Regions from separate parts of the Synechococcus sp. UW86 genome, predicted to be linked through region 3. Evidence: predicted binding sites of a transcription regulator. Region 3 holds the regulator's gene; each other region holds the start of a gene.

Region 1 (10,425 bases), on a different contig from region 3:
TCGGCCGCCCGATCACCAGCTGGCTGGCTCCTGCTGCAAGTGCTTCAGCCGGTCCCATCACCCTGGCCTGATCACCAACAGCAACGCCTTTGGGGCGAATGCCCGGGGTGACCAAGGCAAACGGCTCAGGGTGCTGCGCCCGCAATGCCCCGGCCTCCAGGGGTGAACACACACAACCACCAATACCGGCAGTCGCAGACAGCTGCGCCAACGCCGGCACCCGTTTGGCGATGCCCTGGCTAATGGCGAGTTCCCGTTGCAATCGCTGCTCCTCCCAGCTGGTGAGCACCGTCACCGCCAACAGCGTGGGGGCGGGTTGACCCACACCTTGGGCGCCTTCCTCTGCCGCAGCTTGAGCCGCCTTGAGTGCTTCGCTGCCGGCGCAGGCATGCACCGTGATCAGCTCGGCCCCCAGCGCCGCCGCCCGCCGGCAGGCACCGGCCATCGTGGCCGGGATGTCGTGAAATTTGAGATCGAGGAACACCCGCAGCCCCTGCTCGCGAAGCTGCGCCACCACTTCAGGGCCGGCCTGCACAAACAGCTCCAGGCCCACCTTCACCCAGCGCAGCCCTTCCACCTGGCCGGCAAAGCGCAGCGCCTGCTCGGGCGCCATGCCATCAAAGGCAACGATGATCCGATCGGCGGGGTCAGCGGGATGCAAGGTCATCAGCCCACCAAACGACGGAAGGTTTTCTTGCCCAATTGCAGCACCTTGCCCTCAAGCTCCGCCGCTGAAGCGAACTCCTGGTTGGGGTCGGTGATCTTCTCCCCCTCCAGGCGCGCCGCACCACCTTTGATCTGACGGCGGGCCTCGCTGCTGCTGGCGCAGATCCCCACGGCACTGAACAGATAAAAGGCCTTGGCCGGGAAGTTCACCTCCGCCAGAGACGCCTCGGGCACATCGGCGCCAGCATCACCACTGCCCCCCACCAGGGTGGCGGCATCGCTCTGGGCCTTCTGGGCGGCTTCGATGCCGTGGCGGCTGGCGGTCACCGCCAGGGCCATCGCCTTCTGCTTCTCGCGCGGGTTCTCCGGCAACGACGCCAGATCCAAATCGGTCAGCAAAGTGACGTAGTCGTCGATCGCCGCATCGCCGACCTTCTCCAGCTTGGAGTACATCGAGAGCGGATCCTCCTCCAACCCCACCACGTTGCCGAGGCTTTTGCTCATCTTCTGCACCCCATCCAGACCCACCAGGATCGGCAGCAGCAGGCCGAACTGGGTGCCCTTGTTGAAGTGGCGCTGCAGGTCGCGGCCCATGGCCACGTTGAACTTCTGATCGGTGCCGCCCAGCTCCACATCCGCATTCACCGCCACCGAGTCGTAGCCCTGCAGCAACGGGTAGAGGAATTCATGCAGGGCGATCGGGGTACCGCTGCCGTAGCGCTTGGAGAAGTCGTCTTTAGCCAACATCTGGCCCACGGTGCCTGTGCCCAGCAGACCGATCACCGCCGGCAGGTCCATGCCCTCCAGCCACTCGGAGTTGTATCGCACCTCCAGGCGGCCGGGGGTTTCGAAATCCAGCAGCGCCGTTTCCTTGGGCTGGTCTTGCCCCAACTGGCGCAAATAAGTGGAGGCATTGGCGGCCACCTGCTCCTTGGTGAGCTGCACGCGCGTGGCGCTCTTGCCAGTGGGGTCGCCGATCCGCGCCGTGAAATCGCCGATGATCAGCACCGCCGTGTGGCCGGCGTTCTGGAAGGCCCGCAATTTGCGGAACAGGATGCTGTGGCCCAGATGGATGTTGCTGCCCGTGGGATCGATGCCCAGCTTCACCCGCAGCGGCCTGCCTTCTTTTTCGGCCTGGGCCAACCGGGCCGCCAGGGCCTGATCCGCATCACTGGGATCCCCGGCCGGGAACAGGTCGGCCATGCCCCGCGACAGCCAATCCGGCAACGACGGGATGGAGTCCGGCATGGGGAGGCGCAACGAGCGAGCGCTGGCGATCGTACGAGTGCTGGTTCAGCTGGGGCTGTTTCAGCTGGAAGGCGGCTGCTCGATCTGCGCCTTCATCCGCTCGAGGGTGGAGTTCATCTGATCGAACATCTGCTCGGGGGTGATGCCGAACTGGCTGAGCTGGGTGCGCAGCTGCTCCACCGTGAGCTTGGCCTGGAAATCCTCGGAGAGTTCAAAGCGCTTCATGAATACCCGATAGCGGCCCATCAGCTCTTCCATCGTCTCGATGAACTTCTTCTTGCCCTCCCGGTCGAACTTGCCGTACTCACTGCCCAGCTGCATCAGCTGCTGGTAATCGCTGAACAGGCGCTTGGCTTCGTCCTGAACGATGTCGGAATCGAAGAAGGCCATCGTCGGCGTTGCTCACTGCTTCGGCAAAGTCTGCCAAGGATTCGCCAGGGACAACGGGGGTGATCGCCGCACCTTTGATGGCCGTTCACGCAAAGGTTTTGTACGGTCTTGCTGACCCGCACCACTCTCCGCTGGCATCCGAATTCATGGTGAGTTTCGGGCCGCCTCCAGGATGTGGACTTCACCGCTCAGCTCGGCGCGATGCGTGAGCTTCCCCAGCGCCATCGAGCCCTGTTGGAGGGGCGCCGCATCGTGGTGGCCTCCGCCGATCGCGTCTTGATCAGCGGCCTGGTGCACAGCCTTAGTGGCATCGGCTCCCTGGTGGGGGCCGCCAGCACCGAAACAGAAGCCCTCGCCTGCCTTCGCAACTCAGCCGCTGATCTGCTGATCTGCAGCGACCAGCTCGAGCGCGGCACCGGCCCCTCCCTGGTGGCGGCCGCCAAGGCCCAGCAGCCCTCACTGCGCTGCCTGATGTTGATTCAGCGTCCGTTGCTCAGCACGATTCACGCCGCGGCCAAGGCGCAATGCGAAGGGCTCTGCAGCCATGAACGCATCGGCAACGGCGGCTTGCTCAGCGTGCTGCGCGCCATGGAGAGCGATGGCAGCCACATGGATCCGGTGATTGCCGGCGTGGCCAACCACGACCGTGGCCCCAAAGGCGCCGCCCATCCCCTCAGAGACGTGCTGAGCCTGCGGGAAGAAGACGTGCTGCGCGGGCTCTGCAAGGGCCTCAGCAATCAGGAGATTGCCGATCAGCTGCACCTCTCGATTGAAACCACCAAGCACTGCGTCACCGGACTGCTGCGCAAACTCGATGCCAAAAGCCGCACCCAGGCGGTGCTGATCGCCTTTCAGCGCAACCTGGTGGATCCACCGCTGCCGATTCCCCGCTGGACCCCCTCGGCCTGAAAGAACCCGCTCGGTGTCAGAACGACCAGATGCGCCAGTTGCGCTGACGCAGCCCCTGCACCCTCGTTAAGGTCAGCCCATCTCTGCTGAGCAGCATGCCCCGCAGCCACTGGTTGGATCCCCTGGCCAGGCGGGTGCTGCAGGCCACCGGACAGCTGCCAGCACCACCCCGGCCGGCCCCCGCGCAACCTTTACCAACCGTGCCCGAGCCGCCGGCTTGGGTGATGGATGTGAACCGGGCCAGCCGCGATCAGTGGCTGCAACTGCCCGGCTGCAGCCAGGACACAGCCGATCTGCTGGTGCGGCTGCAGCGGGGTGGGGTGCAATTCGCCAGTGCCGATGATCTGTTCAGGCTGCTGGAGCTGCCGAGTGATCTGGCCAGGCTCTGGACCCCCCACCTCCTCTTTCAGTGGCACGGCGATGCCCCACCACAGCAGCAGGCCGCTCCCCTCGACCTCAACAACGCCAGCGCCGATCAGCTGGCGCTGCTGGGCTGGCCTGAACAAAGGCTGGCCAACCTGATGCGCGAACGCCGCCGGGCCGGTTTCAAGGATCTGGCCGATCTGCAGGAGCGGCTCTGCCTGCCCGCCAGCAGCGTGGAAGCCCTGATCGGCCGGGTGAGTTTCGGCAACCGCCGCACCGGGCCCAGCCTGCCGCTGCCCTGATGCAGGGGGATCTGTTCTCCACCGGCGCTCTGGCCTTCAACAACGGGCCTGATCTGCCCCTGCAACGGGAGCAGCTGCTCGCCTGGCAAGAGCGGCTGCATGCCCATCAAGCGCCTCAGTTCCGCGGCGAACGGGCCGGCGCGGCCCAGGGGGATCTGTTCGGTGCCAGTCCCGATGACGCCGCTGCGGCCATTGATCCACTGGCCCTAACCCCCCTGGCGATGAGTTTCTGGCGCTGGCCGGAACCGTCCCACCGCGGAGCAGCGATTTATCTGGTGATGGACAGACCAGCCCAGCTCGAGCAGCCGCTTCTGCTGTATGTGGGCGAAACCCTGGCTGCCGAGCGCCGCTGGAAAGGTGATCACGACTGCAAGGCCTACCTCGCCGCCTACGGCGAAGCCCTGCAGCGCTGTGAGCTGAGCGCCCAGCTGAGCATCCGCTTCAGCTGCGATGTGCCCCGGGCCACCCGCGCCCGGCGGGCCCTGGAGCAACAGCTGATCCAACGCTGGTGGCCGCCGTTCAACAAGGAAACCCGCCAGCGCTGGGCCACCCCCTTCACCGCAGAGCTCTGAGGGCCGAGGGCGTCGCAAAGGATCGCTACGCTCATCCTTTGTTGACGCGTCCACCCATGCGCTTCTCCCTGTCCTCCGCCGGTTTGCAGGAGTGGAACGGCGATGTGCTTGCGGTGGGGCTGCCCCAGGGCGATGTCGAGGCGACGGCAACGGCCCTGGAACAACGCTTTGCCGGCATCACCGAGGCCCTCAAGCAGCAGGAGTTCAAAGGAAAGCCCGGCGACCAACTAGTGATCACGCCCCTGGGCGGGGGCCCGCAGCGCCTGGTGGTGCTGGGCCTGGGCGAGAGCGATGGGATCGACGCCGAGCGCCTGCGCGGCGCCGCCGCCCGGGCCGCCAAGGCCGCCATCGGTTGTGAGGGCAGCCTCGGCCTGCACCTGCCCTGGGCGGGAACCGAGGCCACAGAAGCCGCCCGCATCTGTGCTGAAGCGGTGCGGCTCTGCCTCTACAAAGACCAGCGCTTCCGCAAGGAGCCGGACCCGCGCCGGATCCCCGAGGCCCTGGAGCTGATCGACCTCGACCCCGCCGCCGAAAGCGGCTTTGCGGCCGTCAATGCCACCTGCGCCGGTGTGGAACTGGCCCGGGAGCTGGTGGCGGCCCCTCCGAACGTGGTCACGCCAGCAGCCCTCGCCGACACGGCCGCCGGCATCGCCAAGGACCACGGCCTTGAACTCAAGGTGCTCGAGCGCAGCGACTGCGAAGCCAAGGGCATGGGGGCCTTCCTTGCGGTGAGCCAGGGCTCCGACCTGCCCCCCAAGTTCATCCACCTGATCTATCGCCCCGAGGGCGAAGTGAAACGCCGCGTTGCCCTGGTGGGCAAAGGCCTCACCTTCGATTCCGGCGGGTACAACCTCAAGGTGGGGGCCGCCCAGATCGACATGATGAAGTTCGACATGGGCGGCAGTGCAGCTGTGATCGGTGCCATGCGCAGCATCGCCGAACTCAAGCCGGCTGGCGTTGAGGTGCACATGGTGGTGGCCTCCTGCGAAAACATGGTGAACGGCTCCGCCGTCCACCCCGGCGACATCGTCACGGCCGCCAACGGCATGACGATTGAGATCAACAACACCGACGCCGAAGGCCGCCTCACCCTGGCCGATGCCCTGCTCTACGCCTGTGAGCAGAAGCCCGATGCCGTGGTGGATCTAGCCACCCTCACCGGAGCCTGCGTGATTGCCCTGGGGGATGAGATGGCCGGGCTCTGGTCCAACAATGACGATCTGGCGGAGGCCCTCGATGCCGCTGCTCAGACGGGCGGTGAAGGCCTCTGGCGCATGCCACTGCGGCAGTCCTACAGGGATGGATTGAAGTCATTGCTGGCCGACATGAAGAACACCGGCCCGCGGCCCGGTGGTTCGATCACGGCAGCCCTGTTCCTCAAGGAGTTCGTGGCCAAAGACACCGCCTGGGCGCACATCGACATCGCCGGCCCGGTGTGGAGTGACAAGGGCAAAGGCGTCAATCCCGCTGGTGCCACCGGCTACGGCGTGCGCACCCTGGTGAACTGGGTGCTGGCCCAGTCATGAGCCGCTCCCCGGTGCGCTGGTACATCAAGGCCCAGCTGGGGGTGCTGCTGCTCCCGGTGGGCCTCTGCCTGTTCGGCGAGGCGGTGAGCCGCAAGGTGGTTCAGATGCTGGGCAAGGACGCAGGTCCCTGGTTCTGGTACGGAACCCTCAGCCTGATCTGCATCAACGCCGGCATCGGTCTGATGATCGACAGCGGACTGACCCGAGGCTTTCCAGGACGACGTCAGAACTGATCAGGGCGCCCAGGTTCAGGACGAAAAATCCTCAGGAAGCGACAGCCTGCAATTCGAGTGCGCGGCCTGGGGTTTCCAATGCATGAATCTGCCACCGTGCTCGCTCGGAGCAGGTTTCCAACACCCGATCGAGATCATCCGATGCGTGCTTCGGCGACGCGTAGGGACCGATATGACGGGTGCCAAGACCATCCTTAATGGTCAGCAGATACATACAACCCTCCTCTCACCGCCTGATCGTAAGCATGGGCTGAAGCATCGTCGATGGCCGGAAACCCGTCTGTTCACTGAGAACTTGCTGAATCAATCAGGTTGCCGCGCTTAATCTTTTCAACAGGTTGGATGTTGGTTTCTTAAGGAATTCGACCAGATTTGATCAAGTAACGGGCGGCAAATCCCCTGGAGCGATACGGGGTATCGCTCCATTTCATTGGGCTCAGTTGGCTTCAGTGACAGCCGCTGGAGCAGCAGACCTGCCAGACATCTCACGCAGAGAGCCAGCAGCGCAAAGGGTTGAAAGCGCGATCGCAATCAGGGAGGCGCTGTTGATCAGCTTGAGCGCGACGGGCAGATGGGTGTTGACCATCTCGCGGACGTTTGCCATGAAAAAAGTTCATAGTGAACATGCTCATGGTGCGGCCCCTGTCAACGCAGCGAGGGCGCCCGCAGCGCCCGGCCTTTTTGTCGTAATGGCGACGACCAGCAACGGGAGCCCAGGCCATCCTGCGGGGGCTTCTTTCGGTGAAGGGGCAATGCGTCGAGCGGGGGTGATTAGGGAACGCCCCCTCTTTTTTTGGGCATCAGGCCACAAGAACAAGGGCGACGTTGAGAATCGCCAACCCCACCAGGAACACCGCCGCCAGCAACGCGGCTTCGGGGAAGAACTTGGCAATCACAAAACCCACCCCAAGAAACACCGAGGAGATCACGATGGCGGTGAGATCCGATCCCATCGGCGAATGCTGACTGGCTCGCCCACAGGATGTCGGGATCTCCCTTGGACCGTGGCTTGCCTCCATCCGACTGCCCAACAAAAAGCCCCTGCCCTTGAAAGGGGGCAGGGGCAGGAACCAACGGGTGCTTCGGGCTACTTGGTGTAGGTGACGCCCCGGTAGGTGAGGGTGCGGCGGCTTTGGCCGATAAGTTCCTGGCGGCAGGTGTTGTAGTGCTCGCGGCGGTAGGTCAATTCAACGCAGGCCTTGGGAGTGGCTGGAGCTGCTGCGTAGGTGTGGCCTCGATAGAGAAGTGCAGTCATTGGATGTTCCTCGAAGAAATCCAAGTCCCCGTTCCATGGCTTGGAGCATCTGCGCCCCCAAGAGGGGGTGAACGTTTTGTAGCAACCGCTACAAACCACTTATAAGACAGCCGTCAAGCCCGTGCCGTTCGCGCGAATACACACCGCCCCTTGATCAAGGCCCCTACTCGATCAACAGCCCTTCTTGATCAACAGCCGGAAGAGACAGGCGCACTGGTGGGCCATCCATCCATCGACCAGATCACATCCGAGACCGCATCGGCATTGATCCATTTGATGACGCCCGTATCCACGTCAGCCACCTGAAACAGCGACGGAAGCCTGGGGTGGCGAGCACTTCCCTCGCAGAAGAGCACCTGCCCCATCCACCAATCCCCTTGATCGAGCTGGTCTCCAGCGACGATCACAAAGTGCCCTGGGCGGACGTGGAGAAAGGGAGCCTCCGCCTTCACCGCGAGATCACCGTGATCAACCGACATGAGCCACCCAGGAATCAGTACGCCTGTACTCATAGCCATGGCGATATGGGTTGGGCAAGCCGTCAATCGCGCTGGCGTTGACGCGCAGACGTGTTGCCAGACACTGACGTAAGCACTTTTGCTCCCTGGACGTTGCCCCGTGGGCGTCTAGGTTTCGTAAGTCTTCAGATCCGTAGGCCCCCTTTCGATCGCACAGGGCCCTGAGCCTGCCGCTGTCGAGAACGCCAATCGATGACTGACCGCACTCTCAGCATTTCCGATGCCCTGCGCGAAGCGCAGCTGCAGCGCCTAGAAGCCTCCCTGGCCTGCAAGGCGGCATCCAAGCCTCAGGCCACAACACAGCCAGCAAAAGACAAGAACAAGGACGCCAAAGCAAGCGACTGATCGCAACAGTCCCCACGCATTCCTTGCTCAGATCGGCATATTGAGAACACCGGCACGTGCCGGTGTTCTCAAGTGCTGTGCTGTGGAGTCGCTGCTCTCGATCCTGTTGGGCGTCGCCCTCGCGTGGGCGATCACGCGGGTGATCATCTGGCTGAGCGACCGTGCGCGCATCCGCGGGCGCTCAGCAGAGGAATAAGCTGCGACAGCTTTACTTCCCCCAGGCGCTACCGGAGCGAGCGTTGTCGCCCCAGACGCTGTCGAGCCTGCGGTCACGACCGCAGCTGAACCGGTAGAAGTTGTATTTGACGGCGTTGTTCTCCGCGTAGTTCTGGTGGTATCCCTCGGCGGGCCAGAAGCGAGCCGCCTGTCGGAGCTCCACCTTCAAAGCAAACCGGGGTTGTCCGAGCTCACGGGCCGCCGCCGCCGCACTGGCCTCAGCCGCCTGAGCCTGGGCGTCATCAACCGTGAAGATCACCGGCCGGTAGGAATCACCGCGGTCGCAGAACTGGCCGCCGCCATCGAGAGGGTCCACATTGCGCCAGTAGCTGCGCAGGAGCTCCGCGTAGCTGATCTGATCCGGATCAAAGCGCACCTGCACCGCTTCCTGATGCCCCGTCGTCTCACTGCTCACCTGCCGGTAGGTGGGGCGCTCCAACTGCCCGCCGCTGTAGCCGCTTACGGCATCACGCACCCCAGGCAGATGTTCCAGGTCGTGCTCCATGCACCAGAAACAGCCACCGGCAAAGACCGCCGTCTGCAGCTCAGCCATGGCGCGCTGGGGCCAGCTGAGCAGCAGCAGGCAGGTGAACAGCAGCAGCAGGATTCGTTTCATCCGATCACCTGATCAAAGATGGCCTTGGCCGCCCGCTCGGTGACCCCAGGAGCACCCAGGGTGGTCCGCAGCCGTGCGTACCCCTCCAGCATGGCCCGGCGCTCTGGGGTGTCAGTCAGCAGAGGAAGCGCCCTCTCCACCAGGGCTTCGGCCGAGAGCTCGTCCTGGAGCAGCTCCGGCACCAACCGCTGCTTGAGCAACAGATTCACCGGCGAGATGTGATCCACCTGGAAGCGCAGCACGTGGCGGGCAACCCAGGCCGTCAGTCGGCTCACGCGGTACCCCACCACCTGGGGAACCCCCTGCAAGGCCAGCTCCAGATTCACCGTGCCGGATTTGCCCAAGGCGAGATCCGCCGCCGCACAGAAGGTGGTCTTCAACCCATCCGCTTCAGCAGCGGGAATCACCCGGGCGTTGCGCACACCGGCCTCCTGCAGCGCTGCCGCCAGGGGGGCTTCGAACTCCGCAAGCCCAGCGGGAAGAAGCACCTGAAGATCGGGGTGGCGCTGCTGCAGCAGGGCTGCCGCCTGGGCCAAGGGTGGCATCAGATAGCGCAGCTCCTGGGGCCTTGAAGCCGGCAGCAGCAACAGCACCGGCGCCTCGGGATCCAGGCCAAGTTCACGGCGGGCGCTGGCACGCTCCGGCAGGTTCTGGAAGCTGTCCAGCAGGGGATGGCCCACCCAGCTCACATCCGCACCGCGGGCGGCATAGAACTCGGCCTCGGCTGGGAAGATCGCCAGGATCCTGTCAGTGAAGTCCAGCAGACGGGTGCTGCTGCCATCACCAAAGCGCCAGGCCCACTCCTGGGGAGCGATGTAATACGTGATCGGCAGCTCAGGCTGCTGGCGCCGCAGCCGTGTGCCCAAGCGCACATTGGCCCCGACATAATCAATCAGCACCACCCCATCAAAGAGCTGTTCCTCCAACAGCGCATCCACCCGGGACTGGAGCCGCAGCGTGGGAAGAATCAAGGGGAGGGCCTCCCAAAGGCCGATCGCCCCCATCGGCGCCGTGTCTGCGATCAACACCGCACCCGCCGCCTCCATGCGCGGGCCTCCAAGGGCTAGCACCTCCAGCTCAAGCCCCCGTCGTTCCGCCTCCAATCGAAGGGCGCGAATCAACAGGCTGCCCTGCAGATCACCGGAAACCTCCCCGGTGCTGATCAGCAGCCGAACCATCAGCGGCCCTGCACTGGCATCGGCCCCCGTCGGCCCTGCCCCATGGAGGCTTCGAGGAACTGGCAGAAGTGCTCAGCCGCCGGCAGCA
Region 2 (10,425 bases), 350 kb from region 3:
GTGGGGCTCAAAGCAGCAGGTAGCGCTGGGCGAGGGGCAGCACCTCGGCGGGCTCACAGGTGAGCAGTTCACCATCAGCGAACACCTCATAGGTCTGTGGGTCCACGCTCACCTTGGGCAGCGCTGAATTCAGCTTGAGTGCGTTCTTGCCCACGCTGCGGGTGTCCTTCACCGCCATGCAGGTGCGCTCCAGCCCCAGCTGGCGTTGGATGTCAGCATCCATCGCCGCTTCGCTCACGAAGGTGAGACAACTGGGCGCGAGGGCTTTGCCGAAGGCGCCGAACATCGGCCGGCCGTGCACCGGGCCCGGGGTGGGAATCGAGGCGTTGGCATCGCCCATCTGGGCCCAGACGATCGAACCGCCCTTCACCACCAGTTCCGGGCGAATGCCGAAGAAGCCAGGCTTCCACAGCACAAGATCGGCGAGTTTGCCGGTTTCGATTGACCCCACTTCGCTGCTGATGCCGTGGGCCAACGCCGGGTTGATCGTCACCTTGGCGATGTAACGCTTGAGCCGGTGGTTGTCGTTGCGAGCGGAGTCTTCCGGCAATGCACCGCGCTGCACCTTCATCTTGTGGGCGGTCTGGAAGGTGCGGGTGATCACCTCGCCCACGCGGCCCATGGCCTGGGAGTCGCTGGCGATGATCGAGAAGGCGCCCAGGTCGTGAAGGATGTCTTCGGCGGCGATCGTTTCGCGCCGGATCCGTGATTCGGCAAAGGCAACGTCCTCGGGGATCTTCGGATCGAGGTGGTGGCACACCATCAGCATGTCGAGGTGCTCCTCGAGCGTGTTGCGGGTGTAAGGCCGGGTGGGGTTGGTGCTGCTGGGCAGCACGTTGGCTTCGCCGCAGATCTTGATGATGTCCGGCGCGTGTCCACCGCCGGCGCCTTCGGTGTGGAAGGTGTGAATCGTGCGTCCCTTGATGGCGGCGATCGTGTCTTCCACGAAGCCGGCTTCGTTCAAGGTGTCGGTGTGGATGCACACCTGCACATCCATCCGATCGGCCACGGATAGGCAGGCATCGATGGTGGCGGGCGTGGTGCCCCAGTCTTCGTGCAGCTTCAGGCCGCAGGCACCGGCGCGCACCTGTTCCTCCAGCGCTTCCGGGGTGCTGGCGTTGCCTTTGCCGAAGAAGCCCAGGTTCACCGGCAGGCCTTCGGCGGCCTGGAGCATCCGTCCGATGTGGAAGGCGCCGGGGGTGCAGGTGGTGGCATTGGTGCCGGTGGCCGGTCCGGTGCCGCCGCCCATCAGCGTGGTGACGCCGCTGGCCAGTGCCGTTTCGATCTGCTGGGGGCAGATGAAGTGGATGTGGGTGTCGATGCCACCCGCCGTAAGGATGTGGCCCTCCCCAGCGATGGCTTCGGTGCCGGGGCCCACCACGATCGTCACCCCCTCCTGGGTGTCGGGGTTGCCGGCTTTGCCGATGCCCACGATGCGGCCGTCCTTGAGGCCGACATCGGCTTTGACGATGCCCCACCAGTCGAGGATCAGGGCATTGGTGATCACCGTGTCGACGGCGCCCTCGGCTCGAGGGGTCTGGGATTGGCCCATGCCGTCGCGGATCACCTTGCCGCCGCCGAACTTCACCTCATCGCCGTAGACGGTGTAGTCCTTTTCGACTTCCAGAATCAGATCGGTGTCGGCCAGGCGAACCCTGTCGCCGGTGGTGGGTCCGTAGGTCTCGGCGTAGGCCTGGCGGGAGATGCGGTAGGGCATGGGTCAGGCGTCGAGGGGTCCGTTGATCTGGCCGTTGAAGCCGATGACGCGTCGCTCACCGGCGAAGGGAATCAGGTTCACGTCGCGGCTGTCGCCGGGTTCGAAGCGGATGGCGGTGCCGGCGGGGATGTCGAGCCGTTGACCGCGGGCTGCGGCCCGGTCGAACTGCAGGGCGGCATTGGCTTCGGCGAAATGGAAATGGGAGCCCACCTGCACCGGCCGGTCGCCGCTGTTGGAGACGCTCAGTGTGGTGACGGGCCGGCCTGCATTCAGCTCCAGTTCACCCGGTTCGGGGAGCAGTTCGCCTGGGATGAGAGGTGCCATGGGTTCTGCCTCAGCGAATCGGGTCGTGCAGGGTGACGAGCTTGGTGCCATCGGGAAAGACGGCCTCGATCTGCACCTCATGGACGAGCTCGGGCACGCCCTCCATCACCTGGTCCTGACGCAGCCAGGTGGTGCCTTCCTGCATCAGCTCCGCCACGCTCTTGCCGTCACGGGCGCCTTCCAGTACCAAAAAACTGAGCCAGGCAACCGCTTCGGGGTGGTTGAGCTTCAGGCCACGGTTCAAGCGCCGCTCAGCAAGCAGTGCCGCGGTCACGATCAGGAGCTTGTCCTTTTCCTGGGGACTGAGATGCATGGCGAAGCTCGGTCTTCTTCAGTGTGTCTCCGCTGCAGCCTCGAAAGCGTTCACAGTGGACGTTTGTCGGCGCAGAGGCTGTTCCTGCAGGGGCCAGACCCTGGGGATGCGAGGCCCTGTCAGCCCCCGGATCGTTCGCGTTCGCTCCCAGATCCGGCTGAACCAGAAGCGGGCATCACGGCTGGACTCGCCGGAATAGCGGGCGATCAGGCCCTGATTCAGGGCGCCGCAGCGCATTGTGCCCGTCAGGCCTTCGCGGTCGGCCCGCGCTCCCTCCAGCAGTGATGCTGTTGATTCGGCACCCATGGCCATCGGTGCGGCCCAAACCAGTGTTCCGAACACCGGCGCGCCTCCCAACCCATGCGGGCTGTCCAGGCTGGCGCCGCCGAGCTCCACCCGATCCGCCAGCTCCCAGGTTGAGCGGTTGCCTGCGAGGCGCTGAATGGTGAGGCTCGAGCGCCACCGTCCCTGCTGCAGGGTTTCGCCGGCGGCGGTTCGGCCCAAGCGCACGATCTCTGCGCTGAGAAAGGAGGCGTCCTGGGGCAGGGTCACCGTCAGCTGCTGCTCGAACAGGGCATCGGCGTACAGCACCAGTTCCTGCGGCAGCCATTCGAAGTCACTGCCGCTGGCCAGTGAGCAGCGCACCTGTTGATGGGCAAAGCAGCCCTCGGGTTGCAGGCGGCTGCGGCCGATCGATCCGTAAACCTTCTGCGCCGCCACGCTGGTGATCAGGCCGCGGCTGTTGGCCTCAAGCTTGAAGTCCAGGCTGAGTTGATCGCCGCCCACCAGGCCTCCGGCGGTGTGCAGCACCGGCAGCTCGCAGCGTCCGTCTTCTCCGCGTTCACTGCGAAGCAGCTTGAACGGAGCCGTGCAGCCCCCCTGGTGTTTGGTGCTGCCGTTGGTGGCATGAAACTGCAGGTCGCAGCGGCCGTGCCAGGGATCGAGACGTTGCATGGCCTCACGCTCCGCCGCCACCGGCTTCAACTCTGTAGCAATGCACACCAAAGCGCTGCTGATTGATCGGCACGCTTTTGTTTTGGAACTGGAGAGGAGCTGCTGGTGACGGATGCGGTGGTCGTGTTGGAGCAGCGCCTTCAGAACAGCAGTGCCACGGCCAATCTGCAGTTGCCGTTAACGGCCGAAGAGCGCACGGTGCTGCGGGGCCGTCGCACCACCTCCTGCGGTCGTCCGGTGCTTCTGCAGTTGCCCCGTGAGGGTTCTCTCCAGCCCGGTGACTTGTTGGGGGATCAGTCCGGTTCGACCGTTGTGGAGGTGACGGCAGCGCCGGAGGCGTTGCTGCGGGTGCAGGGATCGCATCCCCTGGAGCTGTTGCAGGCGGCTTATCACCTGGGCAATCGCCATGTCGCCCTGGAGCTGCATGAGCAGGAGCTGTTGCTGCCGGAGGATTCCGTTCTCGCCACGATGCTGGAAGGGCGGGGATTGACGGTGAGTCGCTGTCTGCAGCCGTTTGCCCCTGAAGGCGGTGCCTATGGAGGCCATCAGCACGGATGACGTCCCTTGCGTTGCTGCAACTGGTCAGCCCTGCCCTGCCCGTGGGTGCCTTCAGCTATTCAGAGGGGCTGGAGGTGTTGATTCAGGCGGGCTCCATCGCCGATGAGCAGGCCATCCAGGCTTGGTTGGAGGCTGAACTGCAACGGGGCGCGGTGCGGCTGGAAGCCGCGGCATTAAGGCCTCTGGCGGAGGCTTTGGTGGGGTGGTCCACCCAGGCCGATGCGGCGGCCAAGGGGCGCCTGATCGATCTTGATGGTTGGCTGTTGGCCACCCGCGAGGCCGCGGAGTTGCGAGCGCAGCAGCGTCAGATGGGGATGTCGCTGCTGCAGTTGATGTCGGATATGGGGCACGACCTGCCTGAACCTGTGGCCCTGAGCTGGCCAGCGGCTTGGGCCTGGGCCGCTGTGCGCCTGTCGGTTTCAGGGGGAGACATGGTGGAGGGGTACCTCTACGGCTGGGTTGCCAATCAGCTCAGTGCCTCGGTGCGGCTGCTGCCGTTGGGTCCCTCCCGAGCGCAGGTGCTGCAACAGCGGCTGCTGCTGCTGATTGCCTCCCAAGCGCAGCAGCTCCAGGCGGCCGATCCCCAGCAGCTCTGGAGCAGCGGTGTGGGTGCGGGCATGGCGCAGCTTGCCCATGCTGAGCTGTATTCACGCCTGTTTCGAAGCTGATGAGCAGCAAACTGCGCCTGGGGGTGGCGGGCCCTGTGGGATCCGGCAAGACCGCACTGGTGGAGGCCCTCTGTCGCCGCTTGCGCGACGAGCTCCAGCTCGCGGTGGTCACCAACGACATCTACACCCAGGAGGATGCCCAGTTCCTCACCCGTGCGGGTGCCCTGGATCCAGAGCGGATCCGTGGCGTGGAGACCGGTGGTTGCCCTCACACAGCGATCCGTGAAGACTGCTCGATCAACCGAGCTGCCGTGGCGGAGCTGGAGACGCAGTTTCCGAATCTCGATCTTGTTCTGGTTGAGAGCGGCGGCGACAACCTGGCGGCGAGCTTTAGTCCGGAACTGGTGGATCTCTGCATCTACGTGATTGATGTGGCGGCCGGCGACAAGATCCCCCGTAAAGGAGGGCCTGGCATCACCCGCTCTGACCTACTGGTGATCAACAAGATTGATCTGGCTCCCCAGGTTGGTGCCGATCTTTCAGCGATGGAACAGGACACCCGGCGGATGCGGGGAGACCGGCCTTGGTGTTTCACCAATCTCCACAGCGGCGAAGGCCTGGAGCAGGTGGTGGGGTTCCTGTTGCAACAGCTACCGAATCGATGATTCGCTGCTGCTGGGCTCGCTATTTAGTTCTTCTTGATACCAAAACTAGGACGCGCTGATCCGTACCTTCCATCAGCTGCCGTCAGGCACATTCCTGTTTTGGAACACCATGAGCTCTTCTCTCTCTAAGCGTCTGTTCGCCGGCATGGCCGCGGCATCGCTGGGCCTTGCCGTGACCGCATGCGGTGGCGGTGACAAGGCTGCCAACGTTGACTACGACGACAGCGTCACCGTCGGCATCCTGCACTCGCTGACCGGCACCATGGCCATCTCCGAGTCCACCCTGGTGGACACCGAGAAAATGGCGATCGATGAGATCAACGCCGCCGGTGGCGTTGAAGTTGATGGCAAGAAGTACAAGATCGAGTACATCGTCGAGGACGGTGCCTCCGATTGGCCCACCTTCGCTGAGAAGTCCAAGAAGCTGATCGACCAGGACCAGGTGCCCGTGGTCTTCGGTGGCTGGACCTCCGCCAGCCGCAAGGCGATGCTGCCTGTGTACGAGTCGAAGAACGCTTTCCTCTACTACCCGATTCAGTACGAGGGTCAGGAGTGTTCCAACAACATCTTCTACACCGGTGCCACTCCGAACCAGCAGTCGGAGCCTGCCACCAAATTCATGTATGAGAAGTCGCCTGCCGCTGGCAAGCCCTTCTTCCTCGTGGGTTCGGACTACGTCTTCCCCCGCACCTCCAACACCATCACCAAGGAACAGCTCAAGTCCCTGGGTGGCGAAGTGGTCGGTGAGGACTACCTGCCCCTGGGCAACACCGAGGTTGCTCCGATCATCGCCAAGATCAAGAAGGCCCTGCCTGACGGTGGTGTGATCATCAACACCCTGAATGGTGACCAGAACGTCGCCTTCTTCAAGCAGATCCAGGACGCCGGCATCACCCCCGATAACGGCTACTACGTGATGAGCTACTCCATCGCGGAAGAGGAGATCAGCACCATCGGTTCTGAGTTCCTTGAGGGCCACTACGGCGCTTGGAACTACATGATGTCGATCGACACCCCGGCATCCAAGAAGTTCGCTGCTGACTTCAAGGCCAAGTACGGCGCCGACCGCCAGGTCGCTGACCCTCAGGAGTCGGCCTACAACATGGTCTACCTGTGGAAGAAGGCTGTCGAGAAGGCCAACAGCTTCGACGACGACAAGGTGCGTGAGGCCCTGGTCGGCATCGAGTTTGACGCTCCTCAGGGACCTGTGAAGGTGATGCCCAACCACCACCTCTCCCAGACCGTGCGCATCGGCCAGATCACTGCTGACGGCCAGTTCGAGATCCTCGAATCCACCGATGGCCCCGTGGCTCCTCAGGCCTGGAACCAGTTCGAGCCCAGCTCCAAGGGCTTCGCTTGCGACTGGACCGACGCCGCCAAGGGTGAGAAGTACAAGCTCTGATCTTCTGATCACAGCCTGATTGCTCTTCAGGGAGGAGCCCGGTGACGGGCTCCTCCTTTCGTCGTTTCATTGAACGCTTCGTTTCACACGTCCGTGCAACTGCTTCTCGAAAGCCTGTTCAACGGTGTTGCCATCGGCTCGGTGCTGCTGATGGCCGCCCTCGGACTGGCCATTGTCTTCGGCCTCATGGGCGTGATCAACCTCGCCCATGGTGAGCTGATCATGCTTGGGGCCTACACCACCTACGTGGTGCAGCTGATCTTCAAGCTGCCTGCGCTGCAGCCGGTTTACAACGCCTACGTGCTGGTGGCGCTTCCCCTGGCTTTCATCGTCAGTGGTGTGGTCGGCATCCTGCTGGAACGTACCGTGATTCGCCGGCTCTACGGCAACCCGCTGGAGACCCTGCTCGCGACCTGGGGCGTCAGCTTGATTCTTCAGCAGTTCGTGCGGAGTGTTGCCCTGGCCCACGCCGCCGGCCTGATCCTGGCGCTGGTGCTGGGCTTTGGCCTGCCGCTGCTGCTTCCCTCCTCGCTTCTTTCGGGGCCTCGGGCTCGTTTGGTGCGTGCGGGGAGTTGGGCTGTTTCAGCCCTGGGCGGTGTGCTGCTGGCCGGTGGCCTGGCCTCACAAATCAGCCGCATCGCCAGGGCCACCTCCCGCAATGTGGATGTGACGGCACCCAAATGGATGCGCGGCGGGATCGAATTCATGGACATCACCTTTCCCGTGCCGCGCCTGGTGATCATCGTGATCACCATCGTTGCGGTGGTTGGGGTGACGTGGTTCCTCAACAAAAGCGTGTGGGGAATGCGCATTCGTGCTGTGACTCAGAACCGTTCGATGAGTGATTGCCTTGGCATCCCCACCGACACCGTTGATGTGCTCACCTTTGGCATCGGCTCCGGTTTGGCCGGTGTGGCGGGGGTTGCTGTTTCCCTGCTGGGTTCGGTGGGCCCCAACGTGGGCGGCTCCTACATCGTGGGCTGCTTCATGGTGGTGGTGCTCGGTGGCGTCGGAAACCTGTTGGGCACCGTGCTCGCGTCCTTTGCCATTGGCCTGCTCACCGACTTGATCGGTGCTGGACGTCTGCTGACGATCTGGCCTGACATGCCAGCTCCCCTGGCCGGCGCGGTGAATTTCTTCGCCACCACGAGCATGGCCCAGGTGATGGTGTTCGCTCTGATCGTGGTGTTCCTTCAATTCCGTCCCGCGGGTCTGTTCCCGCAAAAAGGACGCATGGTGGAGGCCTGATCTGATGTTCCAAGCCTTTCAACAACGCCGTTGGCCTTTGATCATCCTTTGGGTGGTGATCGTTGCGGCCATCGTTGCCGCGCCCGCTGTTTTGCCGGTGTTTCGGCTGAATCTGTTGGGTCGCTTCCTTTCATTGGCGATCGTTGCCCTGGGTATCGACTTGATCTGGGGCTTCACCGGGTTGCTCAGCCTTGGCCAGGGCATCTTTTTTGCCCTCGGCGGTTACGCCGTGGCGATGTACCTGCAGCTCAACAGCTCGGGTGATCTGCCCAATGGCATTCCCGAGTTCTTCAGCCTGTATGGCGTGGATCGGTTGCCCGCCTTCTGGGAGCCGTTCCATTCCCCGCTGTTCACCTTGGTGGCGATCTGGCTGGTTCCAGCCGTGCTGGCTGCCGTGCTCGGCAACCTGGTGTTCCGTAACCGGATCAAGGGGGTCTATTTCTCGATCCTCACCCAGGCGGCCCTGCTTGTTTTCTTCAATTTCTTCAACGGCCAGCAGAAGCTGATCAACGGCACCAACGGTCTTAAAACCGATGTGACCCAGCTGTTCGGCCAGATGGTGGGTTCCCCGGAGATGCAGAGGGGATTCTTCTGGTTGACCTCTGTGGTGGTGATCCTGGCCTGGCTGTTTCTGCGCTGGGTGGTGCGGGGCCGGTTTGGAGACGTGTTGATCGCCATTCGCGATGACGAACCCCGGCTGCGCTTTGCCGGTTACAACCCAACCCTGTTCAAGACGATCGTCTTCGCCATCGCTGGTGGTTTGGCAGGCATCGGTGGTGCGCTTTACACCGTTCAGTCGGGCATCGTTTCGCCGCAGTACATGACCGTTCCCTTCTCGATTGAGATGGTGATCTGGGTTGCTGTGGGCGGTCGAGGCACGCTAGTGGGAGCGATCCTTGGCGCTGTGGCTATCAACTACGCCAAGAGTTTGGTGAGCGAAGCTCTCCCCCAAAGTTGGCTGTTCATCCAAGGGGGCCTGTTCATCCTCGTGGTGACGGCCTTGCCAGAGGGCGTCATTGGCTGGTTCCGAGGCGATGGCCCTCGCAACTGGCTCAACCGATTCGGCATTGCCCGTCGGAGTGAGACCTATCCACGTCTCGATCTTGAAGGTCAGGAAGAGGTTCAGTCATGAGCACGGCTTTATTGGAGTTGCGCCAAATCACCGTCAGTTTTGATGGCTTTTTGGCGCTGCGCGATCTCAACCTCAGCCTTCAGCCTGGGGAGCTGCGCGCCGTGATCGGCCCGAATGGCGCCGGCAAGACCACGTTCCTGGATGTGATCACTGGCAAGACCGCTCCCACGGAAGGGGATGTGGTCTTCAAAGGACGCTCCTTAGTGGGAACGCGCGAGCACCGCATCGCGCGCTTTGGCATCGGCCGCAAGTTTCAGAGCCCTCGTGTTTTCGAGAAGCTCAGCGTTCAGGAGAACTTGGCTTTAGCGGTCAGCCAGCCGAAGCAGCCCTGGTCATTGCTCGTGGGGGGCCTGAATGGGGAGCAGCGCGATCGTGTTCATCACCTGATGAGCATCGTCAATCTGCAGAACCGTGCCGATTGGGCTGCTGGGTCGTTGTCCCACGGCCAGAAGCAGTGGCTTGAGATCGCCATGCTTGTGGGTCAGGATCCCGACCTGTTGCTGGTGGATGAGCCGGTGGCTGGGCTCACGGATGAGGAGACCGATCTGACGGCGGATCTGCTCAAGTCGTTGGCCGGGGATCACACCGTGCTGGTGATTGAGCACGACATGGAATTCATACGGCGGCTTGAAAGTCCGGTGACGGTGCTGCACCAAGGCCATGTCCTCTGTGAGGGCACGATGGATCAGGTGCAGGTTGATCCCCGGGTGATTGAGGTTTATCTCGGCACCACTGAGGAGGAGAACCAATGACGAACCTGCTGGAGATTCAAGGCCTCAACACCTTTTACGGCGAAAGTCACATTCTTCGGGATGTTGATCTCAGCGTGAAATCGGGGGAGATGGTTTGTCTGATCGGCCGCAATGGTGTGGGTAAAACCACCCTTTTGAAATCGCTGATCGGTCTGTTGCGCCCCCGCTCCGGAACCATGGCGTTCGACGGTGCTCAATTGGATCGTCAGGCACCGCATCAGCGGGCTCGGGCCGGGATTGGTTATGTGCCGCAAGGTCGCGAGATCATCCCCCAGCTCACGGTGGAAGAAAACTTGCTTTTGGGGATGGAGGCGTTGCCGGGTGGATTGGCCCGGCATCGCCACATTGATCCATTCGTGTATGAGCTGTTTCCGATCCTTCAGGAGTTTCTACCGCGTAAGGGCGGCGATTTGAGTGGGGGTCAGCAACAACAATTGGCCATCGCCCGTGCGTTGCTTGGCAAGCCAAAGTTGCTGCTGTTGGATGAGCCCACGGAGGGCATTCAGCCCAACATTGTTCAGGATATTGAAGCTGCTGTTCGGCGGATCATCGCCGACACCGGGATCGGAGTGTTGCTGGTGGAGCAACATCTGCACTTCGTTCGCCAGGCTGACCGCTACTACGCCATGCAACGGGGCGGCATTGTTGCCAGTGGCTCAACCAGTGAACTCAGCCAGACGGTTGTTGATCAGTTCCTGAGCGTTTAGAGCTTCGCTTCTGATGGCTTCTTCTGGGTCAGTTCAGCTGGCCCA
Region 3 (10,425 bases):
TCAACACGTCGGTGAGCACATTGAGCTTCAGCAGGTAGATGCCACCGGTGATCACCAACAGCAGCGTGACCACCAACGTCATCACCCGACTCGATGCCATCAGCAACGACACCTGGCGCAACAGCAGATCGGGCATGGTGCAGAAGACGACAACCACCTGCGTCTGCAGCAGCACGAAACCCCAGAACCAGGCCGCACTCACACCGTAGAGGGACGTGAAGGAGGGCTGCACAATTTGCCAATGGTTGCCGAGCACAACCGCAACGAGAAACAGCACCGTCAGCAACGGCGCCCGAACCGGAAGGCTCAGCAGTCGCAGAATTGGCATAGCGTCAAGGTAGCGGCGGCCTTTCGAAGGAGCTGCCAGAGTGATCGCTGCGGTTGACGTGCGATGACAGGCACCCCGGAGTCTTCGCCCCTGGGCACAGCGCAGCGATGGGTGCTGGTGCTTATTGCGGTGGCTCTGGCCATGGGCCTTGTGGTCCTACGCGGTGGCATTCAGAGCGAAAGCCCGATGGAGCAGCTGGCGAGACGATCCCTCGACCCACAAACAGCGTTAACCAATGGACGCCCAACGCTGATCGAGTTCTACGCCGATTGGTGCCAGGTCTGCAGAGAGATGGCACCTTCGATGCTGACTTTGGAGAAGCAATCGGGAGATCGACTCGATGTTGTTCTGGTCAACGTCGACAACCCCCGTTGGCAAGATCTTGTTGATCGCTACGACGTCAACGGCATTCCCCAGTTGAACCTGTTCAACGCTGAGGGGGAAGCCAAGGGACGATCCCTCGGCTTGCGCAGCGCTGAGGAACTCCAGCTGCTCACCACAGCACTGCTTGAAAATCAGCCGTTGCCGGCCTTGCCTGGCGTCGGCAACATCAGCCAGCTGCTGACGCCCCCCTCTGCGAACAACGCGATGGCAGGGGCCTCGAGCCCAGCCAACGCGGGGCCCCGCAGCCATGGTTGACACGCCTCGCCATGATCACCACAACTCGTCACTCTGACGCTCCCATGGACCGCTTTCGGGTCGATCTGATCGCAGCTACGCCGAACCCGCAGCAATGCGTGTACGCCGCCATGCATCAGGACTACAGCGAAGGATTCGTGGCCGGAGATCGTGCCACCTGGCCCGATGAGCAGCGGGCTGGAGAGATCTGTGTGAAACGGCTGCTTTCTGGAGAGCGCGGCCACTACGGCCCGATGGAGCATGCGCAGATCGTGCTGAACGTGGGCTGGTTCCCGCACTCGGTGATGCAGCAGGCCCGCACCCACCGGGTTGGGGTGAGCTTCGATGTGCAGTCGATGCGTTACACCGGTGAACGCATCTGCCGTGCAGCGGATGGAGCCCTGGACCTGGAAGAGGTGTTCTATCTGAGGCCCATCGGCGAGTACAGCGATCGGCAGGGCAAGAAATACGCCTACACCGAAGCACTACGCCAACAGGATCTTGATCTCTGCCATAGCGCCGCCGAGCGCTACAGGGATCTGCTCAGGGCGGGCTTCGCCGAGGAGCACGCCCGCGGCATCCTTCCCTTCGACTACCGCCAGCATTTTGTGGTGAGCTTCAGCCTGCGGGCGTTCCTGCACTTCATGGACCTGCGGGCCAAGCTCGATGCCCAGCTGGAGATCCGCCAGCTCTGTGATCTGATGTGGCCCCACATGGTGGAGTGGGCCCCTGAATTTGCAGCCTGGTACGAGAAGAGCAGGCTGCACCGGGCGCGTTTGGCCCCCTAATCAGAGAGAACTAGACCTTGGCCAGCGTCACCCGTTCCGGTTGGTGCTGGTACTTGCCTTGTCGATCGCTGTAGGTGGTCGAGCAGGGATCACCCTCAAAAAACAGCAGCTGACAGATGCCCTCATCGGCATAGATGCGGCAGTCAGCACCAGAACTGTTGCTGAATTCAAGGGTGAGGTGACCCTCCCAGCTCGCTTCTGCCGGGGTGGTGTTCACGATGATTCCAAGGCGAGCATAGGTGCTCTTGCCCAAGCAGATCACGGTGATGTTGGGGGGAACCCTCAACTTCTCCAGGGCCACACCGAGGCCATAGGAATGGGCCGGGAGAATGAAATATCGCCCGTCTTCATCCTCATGAAGGGGAGTGGGTTCGAGGTTGGCCGGGTTGAACCGCTTGGGGTTCATCACCGTGCCTGGAACATGCCGGAAGATCAGAAATTCCTGGGGAGAAAGGCGTAGGTCGTAGCCGTAGGAGGAGCAACCAAAACTCAGCACTGGCCGCAGCTTCTGTTCCGGCTCCAGGTGACGGACCAAACCGCTCTGGAATGGCTCGATCATTCCCTGCCCGGCCTGTTCAGTGATCCAGCGATCGCACTTGAGCATCAGAAACCTCGGCGCAACTCCGTGACTTGATCTGCCATCTCCACCACACCGGCGGGGATTGCAGGTCCAGTGATGATCACATCCATCGAAGCGGGCCGCTGCTTAAGGGCTGCAATCACGTCCGCCTCATCCAGGTATCCGAAGGCCACGGCAAGGCCGAGTTCATCCAACACCAGCTGGTCGAGATCTCCCTGGATCAGATGCTGACGGCAGATGGACCAAACCTCAGCCACCGCATCCGCACCACCGGGATGCCCCGGCGAGGAGAGGCAGAGGGGCACTTCCGGCCGCAGCCAAACGAGGCCTCCGCAGAGCTGCACCCGGCCGGCCGGTCCCTGCTGTACGCCCCCTTTGAGGAACTGACTGATCAGAACACGACTGCCCAAGCCGGCAGCTCGCATGGCCTGGCTGAGAACAGTGGCGAAACTGCCTCGATAAGGCGACGTATGCACTTGCAGCTGCCCTTCGGGAGCCACCAGATGTAGGGGTGGCGGATCAGAGACGGCAGGCAAGGGCCTCAGGCCCGCCCGTTGCAAGGCCTGCTGATCCCGATCCAGGGAATTTTGGAAGGATTGGGGGTCGGCGAGGCTTGTGGTCATCACGGAAGCATCTGTCCGGGCGACCCCGGCAAGACCTTGAATGTAGCGGCGAGATCACATTCCACAAGGGGATTGACACCACCCATGGTGTTTGGACAGGGCGAGAACCAACCGCCTGCGAGGCTTGACGAACTGCACACCAACGATGAGCCAATCCCCTGAACAACGCACTGATGGCCGTCGCCCGCAGCAGTTGCGACCGTTCTCGGTGACCTGGAATCCCATGGGGTTTGCCTTGAGCTCCCTTGTGGTTCACACCGGCCGAACCGCTGTTCTCTGCAGCGTTTGCTTGGAGGACAAGGTTCCCCGCTGGCGCAAGGGAGAAGGATTGGGATGGCTCAGCGCCGAATACCGGTTGCTGCCCGGATCCACCCCACAGCGGCAATCACGGGAGCTGATGAAACTCTCGGGTCGCACCCAGGAAATTCAGCGGCTGATCGGCCGAAGCCTGCGCGCCGTAATCGACATGGAGCGTCTAGGGGAGCGCACCTTGCTGATCGACTGCGACGTGATCCAAGCGGACGCCGGCACCCGGACGGCCTCGATCACCGGGGCTTGGCTCGCCCTGGACCAAGCCTGCCGATCCCTGGTGGACCAAGGAGTGCTGGAGCAATCGCCCCTGATCGATCAGGTGGCGGCTATATCCGTGGGCTTGGTTGATGGCCAGGCCTTGCTGGATCTGGACTACAGCGAAGACAGCCGAGCCGAGGTGGACCTGAACGTTGTGCAGTCCGGCGATGGCCGTCTGCTGGAAATCCAGGGAACTGCGGAGGGTGCGCCCTTCAGTCGCAGCCAACTCAATGAGCTGCTGGATTTAGCAGAGCCGGGATTGACATCCCTGATGCAGGCGCAACGCCAGGCCTTCAACGAGCACAGCAGCGTTACGTAATAACCGCTACATGGCGGCCACCGCCGGCTCCGTAACTTCGCCACACCAGGGGGTTGTCATGACCAGTAGCCGAGGTTTCAGCCGATACGCCCCGCAGATGGTGGCCCCAGCTCCCAGCGCAGAGCCCGCCAACCGTTCTCTGCTGGAGATCATCCGGGATCTCGATGGCGCTAGCAGTGAACTGGTGGATCGCAACAAGACCATCTTTTTCCCCGGAGATCCCGCAGAACGGGTGTATCTGATCCGCCGGGGAGCCGTTCGTCTGTCCCGCGTCTACGAATCGGGAGAAGAGATCACCGTGGCCCTGCTCCGCGAGAACAGCCTCTTCGGGGTGCTGTCACTGCTGACAGGCCAACGGTCCGACCGCTTCTATCACGCTGTGGCCTTCACCCGGGTCGAAATGGTGACGGCACCAGCGACTTCCGTGAAGGCCGCCATCGAAGCAGACACCAGCGTTGGCCTGCGCTTGCTTCAGGGTCTCTCCAGCCGGATTCTGCAGACCGAGACGATGATTGAAACCCTCACCCATCGGGACATGTCATCCCGGCTGGTGAGCTTCCTGCTGGTGCTTTGCAGGGACTTCGGCGTGGCAGATGAGCTGGGCATCACCATCGACCTGCGCCTGTCCCATCAGGCCATCGCTGAAGCAATTGGCTCAACACGCGTCACAATCACGCGTCTGCTGGGAGACTTGCGTCAATCCGGTCTGGTTCAGATTGACCGCAAGAAAATCACCGTTCTGGATCCGATCGCGCTGGCCAAACGCTTCAGCTAGGCCTGCCATCGCCCGACTTGTGCAGCCATGAGCGGCTGGGCACTGATTCTGGTTCTGTTGGTGCTTGGGGGCGTGCTGTCGACCCTGGGCGACCGCTTGGGCAGCCGCGTCGGCAAAGCGCGACTGAGTTTGTTCAGCATGCGCCCACGGCGCACCGCCGTTTTGATCACGGTGTTGACCGGCAGCCTGATCAGCGCACTCTCACTTGGCCTGATGCTTCTGGTTAGCCGGCAGTTGCGGGTGGGCCTGTTTGAACTAGATGCCCTGCAGGAGAAACTCCAAGACAGCCGTCAGCAGCTAAAGGCAGCCGAGCGGGAACGGGACAAGACCCAAACGGAAACCAAACGGATCGCCATTGAGCTCGAGCAATCACAGCAACGGGCCAACACCCTGCGCCTCGAACTGGCTCCTCTTCAGAAGGAGCTGGCCCAACTCGAAGCCGAACGTGAACGCCTCAGCCAGGACATCGCCTCCCGCGATGCGGACATCCAGCGCACGGAAGCCGAACTCAACAGCGTTCGCAGCCGCATCCGAGCCGGTGAGCAGGAACTCAAAGAACTGGAACGCAATCTGGTCGCCTTGCGGCGTGGATCGGTGGTGATCAGCAGCGGACAGACCTTGGCAAGAGCAACGGTTCGACTCGATGCTCCGGACCAGGCCAAACAGGCTGTCGACAGGCTGTTGCAGGAGGCCAATCTCAACGCCTACAGGAAAGTGCGACCTGGCGAAGCACCCGAACGGCAGTTGATCCGCGTTCCGCGCAGCGATGTGGAACGCCTGCAAAGCATCATCCGCAAACCGGAGACCTGGGTGATCTCGCTGCACTCAGCCACCAATGTGCTGCGAGGTGAAACAGCGGTGTACGCCTTCCCCGAGGTGCGTCCGAACCGGCCGGTGACCCAACGCGGAGACGTGCTGGCCACCACCACACTGCAACCGGATGAACGCACTCCAGAGGGCATTCGCACACGATTGAACCTTCTCCTGGCCTCGGCCTATGCCGAAGTGCAGCGGCGGGGATCCCTGACCGAAGGCCTTCAGTTCGATGGATCAGCCCTCTCCCAACTGGCCCAGACCCTCATGGAAGGAACCAGCCAAAGCGTGGTCTTGGACGTGATTTCCGCAGGGGTCAGCGACAGTGCCGATCCTGTCGTCGTCACCATTCAGGCCTCCCCATGAAACGGGTGGCCGTCCTCGATCCAGGCCGCTGCAAATGTGGTCTTGTGCTGGCCGATCTTCAGCTCGGCCTCGTGCGCGAAGGGCATGTGCTGGCCCCGGAGGCCGTCGAACCCTGGCTGGAGCACTGGAATCAAGACCGCGCTCTCGACCGCATCCTGATCGGCGATGGCACGGGAAGCCGAGCCTGGATCCAGCGACTGGAACGGCTGGGCCATCTCACCGTGGTTCCGGAGCAGGGAACAACCCTGAGGGCGAGACAGCGTTACTGGGCGCTATGGCCGGCTCGAGGTTGGCGACGGATGCTGCCGGCAGGACTGCGCGTTCCACCGGTGGATCTGGATGCTGTTGCAGCTTTGGTGATGCTTGAGGAGCACCTGCAATGCCGCCTGAAATGGCCTGAGCCTGCTCCCACGTTCTCGCTCAGAACCTGGCCCGGACCATGAAGGTGTAATCACCCCCCGGTTCCAGCCTGTAATCAGAACGCACCAGAAACCGCCGCAGGGCATCCTCGATCAGGGCACGTCCCAGGGATGGCTCCACTACCAATTCACCGCGATCAAAGGCCCAGGAAAACTGCCACTCAAACCCTCCAGCAGAAACTTCACCCTCCACGCACTTGGCTTGAAAACACTGGCGGAGCACACGCAAATGGGCCGTTGTCGCCGGAAGTGCCGGCATCAGTCGACCGACTCCAGGTCATAGCGGAAGCCGTTGATCCAGGTTCCAGCGCGCTCAAAGCTCTGGCGCTGAAGACGTTGAATCCCATCCAGAACAGCATCGAGAACAGCGCCCACACAGGGTTGCTCCGCCTTGCTGAACGGACCAAGAACATGGGACACCGTTCGGGCGCGGCGTTCGGCAGGGTTCTCAGCCGGCGCACCAATGCCGATCCGCAGCCTGGGGAACGCCTGGGTACCGAGATGCTGAATGGTGCTGCGCAAACCGTTGTGCCCGCCGGCACTGCCCTGGGCCCGCAACCGCAAACGACCCAGCGGAAGATCCATGTCGTCCACCAGCACCAACAATTGGTGAGGCTCCAGGCCGAACCAATCGAGAGCCGCACGAATGGCACGACCGCTGTCATTCATGTAGGTCTGAGGCATCAGCAAGCGCAGCCGCTGCTCACCAACCCCTGTATCGGCTGCAAGACCGTGCAACTTGGCTTGCTGACGAAAACTGAACCCAGAGCGCTCACCCAAAAGCTCGAGGGCCATGAAGCCGATGTTGTGACGGGTGCCGGCGTATTTCGCACCCGGATTTCCCAAACCCACCACCAGCTTGAGATCAGTGGTCATACCGCTGGAACGACTCAGTCGCTGGGGGGAAGTTCTTCAACCGGCTTCGCAGCCTCACCGGAAACTTCCGGTTCAGCCATGGCTTTGTTGATCTCGCGTTCGAATTCCTTAGAGGCAGATTGGAAGCCCTTCAGGGTTTTACCAAGAGTCCGACCAAGCTCGGGCAGGCGTTTCGGCCCGAAAACCAACAAGGCAACAGCGCCGATAACCGCCATTTCGGGGAGACCGACGCCGAAGATGTTCATGGGTGCAGATCAGCCGAGGCCGTTCCAGTTCACGTTGATGCCCTCGAGGATGAGGGACTTGTTGTACAGCTGAAGAATCACCAGCAGAAACACCAGGAACAGCACCATGAAGATGCCCATCACGGGAGTGGTGCCCCATCCAGGAACCACCTTGCCATACTCGGAGTTTAGTGGGCGGAGAAGGTCTCCCAGACGGGTGCGTTGTGCCATGGCGACGCCGGGTCTCGGGTGGTTTGAAGTCTCGATACTGTAGGGGCCGACTCCGGTTCGGGGTTGATCCTGTCGAGAGATGTGATGGAAACGTCGTCCCCAGCCCTGTCCGTCGCCATTGGCGTGCTCGCCGTTTTGTTCGGACTCACCGGATTTGGCGTGTATCAAGCCTTTGGCCCTCCATCAAAAGCACTCGACGACCCGTTCGACGATCACGAGGACTGATCCACCACCAGGGAGACGAGTTCTCCTGGGGTGATCACCACGGCGGGAGCGGACATTGAGTCGGCTTCCCTGCGGACCCTCCACCCCGCTCCGGGGGTCCAGCGACAGCGCGCTGATCCCGAATTGAGCAGCTTCAGCAGGCAACCATCGGCATGGCGCTCCAACCCCACCGGCGTGAGTGGAAACGGCAGCGATGGAAACCATTGGCGCTGCTCCGCCGGCAAGTCCGCACACCACCCGGGCTCACGAAAGGCAATGGCCGCCTGCGACACACCGGCATCGCTCCATGAGCCGGCGAACGGCATGAGGGCCAAGCGCTGGCGATGCCACCCCTGATCAGCGCTGGGATCTGGCCAGGTCGGGCCCCGCAGCAGCGAAATGCCAAGTCGGTCTGAAGACCAATCCACACCCTGGGGGCCGTCCAGCAACACAGCCATCCCGCCTCCGGGAGCCGCCGACTGCGAGACGAACCAGGAGATCACAGGCACTTCCCAACGGGCTTGTTCCCGAGCCGTCATCGGTGCAGCCGGCCGTTCGATCACCCCTCCACTGGTGTCGGCAGCGATGCGGACGGCGGGGGTCGCCAGCGGCAGCTCAAGACGCAGCAACTCATGGGTCTGGCGCCAGTCGATACCGCAGATCAGCTCCAGCCAGGGCGTGTCGGCCTTCAGCCGCAGGTCCAGACGCATGCAACTGGCACCGAGCTGGCGCCGCAGCACCAGATGCGCCACCAGGGGGCCCTGATCGAGCCACTCCAGGGAATCCGTACAGAGCACACCCAGGGGCTGGGATCGGTAGTCCGCCGCAAGATCCCAGGCATCCCAGAATTCGTCCCGGTCTCGATAGCGCTCCAACTGCAGGGAAGACGACAACTGATCCCGTCCATCGCGATCCCGCAAAGCCAGCAGTCCGGCCGAGGAGACATCGAGCTCGATCAGACCGTTGCCCACACGCCAAGCTCCCGCCCCCAGCGACGTGGTAACCACAGCCTGACGGGGCTCAGCCGCACAGGACGTCAAGCCTGGTTCACGCCGGAGCGGCACCGAACAAATCCCGTGCTGACGCGGTAGCTGCACCCAGGTACCACCAGCAGCGGCATTTTGCTGCGGCAGTGAAACGGCATCCGCTGACCACGATCCCGCAGGAAGGCGAACCAGAGGCGACCAGGACGCCAAAGGCTGCAGACCCCACCAACTCCACACCGCTGCTGTGTCCTCCGGACGCGGCAGCCTTGCCAGCCGCCGATCGCGTTCCTGGCGGGCCTGGCGCCGGGCCGAGCGCCAGACCGGTTCCGCCTGGTCAAACACCTCCGGGATCGAGGTTCCCGGAAGGATGTCGTGAAACTGCTGGAACAACAGCGGGCGCCAATCGCTGCTGCCGCTGTCGCGACCTGCGATCGCCAACAGGGCTGAGACTGCATCAGCCTCCCGTAAGAGCCGTTCAAGCGTTCGGTTGTGTCGCTTCTGATCCGGACGGCTGGTGGCGCAACCGCGGTGCAACTCCAGGAAAAGTTCATCTCGCCACACAGGCCAGGCCTGATCACCCTGCTCCAGCTCGGCCAAGAACTCCCGCACCGTGCCGGCTCGGGTGGGCAAGGCGGCTGCTTGCCCTTCCCAGAGCTCGATCTGCTCCAGCAACTCCTCGGTGGGACCACCACCGTGATCACCAACGCCTGGAATCCACAGCGCCGCCTCCAGCCCCGTGGCCTGATGCCAGGCCCGCTGCTCGTCCAGCATCTCCACAGGATCGGCGCGGCGCCCGATCGGCGGCAGCATCAGGCTGTGCAGTTCCGACCGTCCCCGTGCGCGCCAGCGGAACAAGCGGTGGGGGAAAGGGTTGTCAGCATTCCAGGCCAGCTTGTGGGTGCAGAACCAGCGCACACCGGTGGCTGACGCCACGGCAGGCAGACCAGCAGAGAAGCCAAAGCTGTCCGGCAACCAGGCCAACTCATGGATCCACTCCGGGAAACGGCGGCGGCTGTCGTCCTGACCGAGAGCGAACTGGTTCCACAAAGACGCCGTGCTGACCAGCACACAGTCGGTCTCCACCCAGGGGCCATTGATCGGTTCCCAGCGGCCGGCCCGGCTGGCCGCCTGGATCTCGGCAAAAAGAGCGGGCCGATGTTGCTCCATCCAGGCATAAAGCGCCGGCGTGGAATGGGCAAAGCGCAGCTCGGGCCAGCGACGCATCAACGCCAACGTTGATCGGAAGGTGCGTTCAGCGGCCTGCCAGGTATCAGCGACCGGCCAAAGCCAAGCCAGATCGAGATGGGCATGACCCAGCCAATGCAACAACCCTCGTAGCGGCTCTGCCTGGTGCAGGTGCGCTGCAACAGCAGCCTGCGCCTCTGCACCGCTGGGATCCAGCTCCGCCCAATGCGGCGGCAGGTCTCCGTCCGCCGCCAGATGCAGCTCCAGGGCCGCAGGCAACAGCGTGCCCTCGGGGTTGGAGCCTGCGGTCTGCGGCTCCAGGTCGAGATGGCTGCTGATCAGAGCTCCATCGTCATGCAGGGGGCTGCAGAGCTCCAGCACAAGATCCAGTGCAGCCCCCTGACGACAACGCCCAGGCAGCGGCCAGCGACAGGCGGTATCGAACAGATCCCCCTCATGCACCAGCACGCCATCCACCCAGAGACGCATCTGCTCGGCCCACCAGCTCAGCACCAGCCGG

What was found. The regulator NtcA, encoded in region 3, controls nitrogen genes in cyanobacteria. The targets are predictions, from matches to a motif close to GTANCNNNNGNTAC.
Region 1: the regulator NtcA is predicted to act here: its motif matches at 7,543-7,556, upstream of DXY04_RS07730 (DUF4278 domain-containing protein).
Region 2: the regulator NtcA is predicted to act here: its motif matches at 5,166-5,179, upstream of urtA (urea ABC transporter substrate-binding protein).

What each region holds. Positions count from the first base shown of each region.
Region 1 is NZ_UCNU01000015.1:81,526-91,950, forward strand. Features, by position in the region: gene pyrF (orotidine-5'-phosphate decarboxylase) at 1-667, opposite strand, end outside; gene tyrS (tyrosine--tRNA ligase) at 667-1,914, opposite strand; gene DXY04_RS07695 (DUF1825 family protein) at 1,975-2,304, opposite strand; gene DXY04_RS07700 (response regulator transcription factor) at 2,506-3,213, shown strand; gene DXY04_RS07705 (hypothetical protein) at 3,309-3,878, shown strand; gene DXY04_RS07710 (GIY-YIG nuclease family protein) at 3,878-4,450, shown strand; gene DXY04_RS07715 (leucyl aminopeptidase) at 4,507-5,976, shown strand; gene DXY04_RS07720 (hypothetical protein) at 5,973-6,209, shown strand; gene DXY04_RS07725 (hypothetical protein) at 6,241-6,423, opposite strand; gene DXY04_RS12120 (hypothetical protein) at 6,646-6,813, opposite strand; gene DXY04_RS12125 (hypothetical protein) at 7,010-7,162, opposite strand; gene DXY04_RS07730 (DUF4278 domain-containing protein) at 7,297-7,464, opposite strand; gene DXY04_RS07735 (DUF3104 domain-containing protein) at 7,653-7,943, opposite strand; gene DXY04_RS12130 (hypothetical protein) at 8,175-8,327, shown strand; gene DXY04_RS12360 (hypothetical protein) at 8,368-8,523, shown strand; gene msrA (peptide-methionine (S)-S-oxide reductase MsrA) at 8,536-9,159, opposite strand; gene lpxB (lipid-A-disaccharide synthase) at 9,156-10,337, opposite strand; gene lpxA (acyl-ACP--UDP-N-acetylglucosamine O-acyltransferase) at 10,337-10,425, opposite strand, start outside.
Region 2 is NZ_UCNU01000009.1:163,289-173,713, reverse strand. Features, by position in the region: gene DXY04_RS03350 (type 1 glutamine amidotransferase) at 1-11, opposite strand, end outside; gene ureC (urease subunit alpha) at 8-1,717, opposite strand; gene DXY04_RS03340 (urease subunit beta) at 1,721-2,041, opposite strand; gene DXY04_RS03335 (urease subunit gamma) at 2,052-2,354, opposite strand; gene DXY04_RS03330 (urease accessory protein UreD) at 2,373-3,308, opposite strand; gene ureE (urease accessory protein UreE) at 3,414-3,866, shown strand; gene DXY04_RS03320 (urease accessory protein UreF) at 3,863-4,534, shown strand; gene ureG (urease accessory protein UreG) at 4,534-5,139, shown strand; gene urtA (urea ABC transporter substrate-binding protein) at 5,249-6,541, shown strand; gene DXY04_RS03305 (branched-chain amino acid ABC transporter permease) at 6,635-7,789, shown strand; gene urtC (urea ABC transporter permease subunit UrtC) at 7,794-8,921, shown strand; gene urtD (urea ABC transporter ATP-binding protein UrtD) at 8,918-9,673, shown strand; gene urtE (urea ABC transporter ATP-binding subunit UrtE) at 9,670-10,380, shown strand; gene DXY04_RS03285 (DUF1830 domain-containing protein) at 10,414-10,425, opposite strand, start outside.
Region 3 is NZ_UCNU01000009.1:509,999-520,423, reverse strand. Features, by position in the region: gene DXY04_RS12430 (hypothetical protein) at 1-328, opposite strand, end outside; gene DXY04_RS05055 (thioredoxin domain-containing protein) at 392-967, shown strand; gene thyX (FAD-dependent thymidylate synthase) at 1,012-1,734, shown strand; gene dcd (dCTP deaminase) at 1,745-2,338, opposite strand; gene DXY04_RS05040 (cob(I)yrinic acid a,c-diamide adenosyltransferase) at 2,338-2,937, opposite strand; gene rph (ribonuclease PH) at 3,083-3,826, shown strand; gene ntcA (global nitrogen regulator NtcA) at 3,885-4,601, shown strand; gene DXY04_RS05025 (DUF3084 domain-containing protein) at 4,629-5,780, shown strand; gene DXY04_RS05020 (resolvase) at 5,777-6,223, shown strand; gene DXY04_RS05015 (DUF3146 family protein) at 6,201-6,458, opposite strand; gene pth (aminoacyl-tRNA hydrolase) at 6,458-7,075, opposite strand; gene DXY04_RS05005 (TatA/E family twin arginine-targeting protein translocase) at 7,090-7,320, opposite strand; gene psbH (photosystem II reaction center phosphoprotein PsbH) at 7,330-7,530, opposite strand; gene psbN (photosystem II reaction center protein PsbN) at 7,615-7,755, shown strand; gene DXY04_RS04990 (glycoside hydrolase family 38 C-terminal domain-containing protein) at 7,743-10,425, opposite strand, start outside.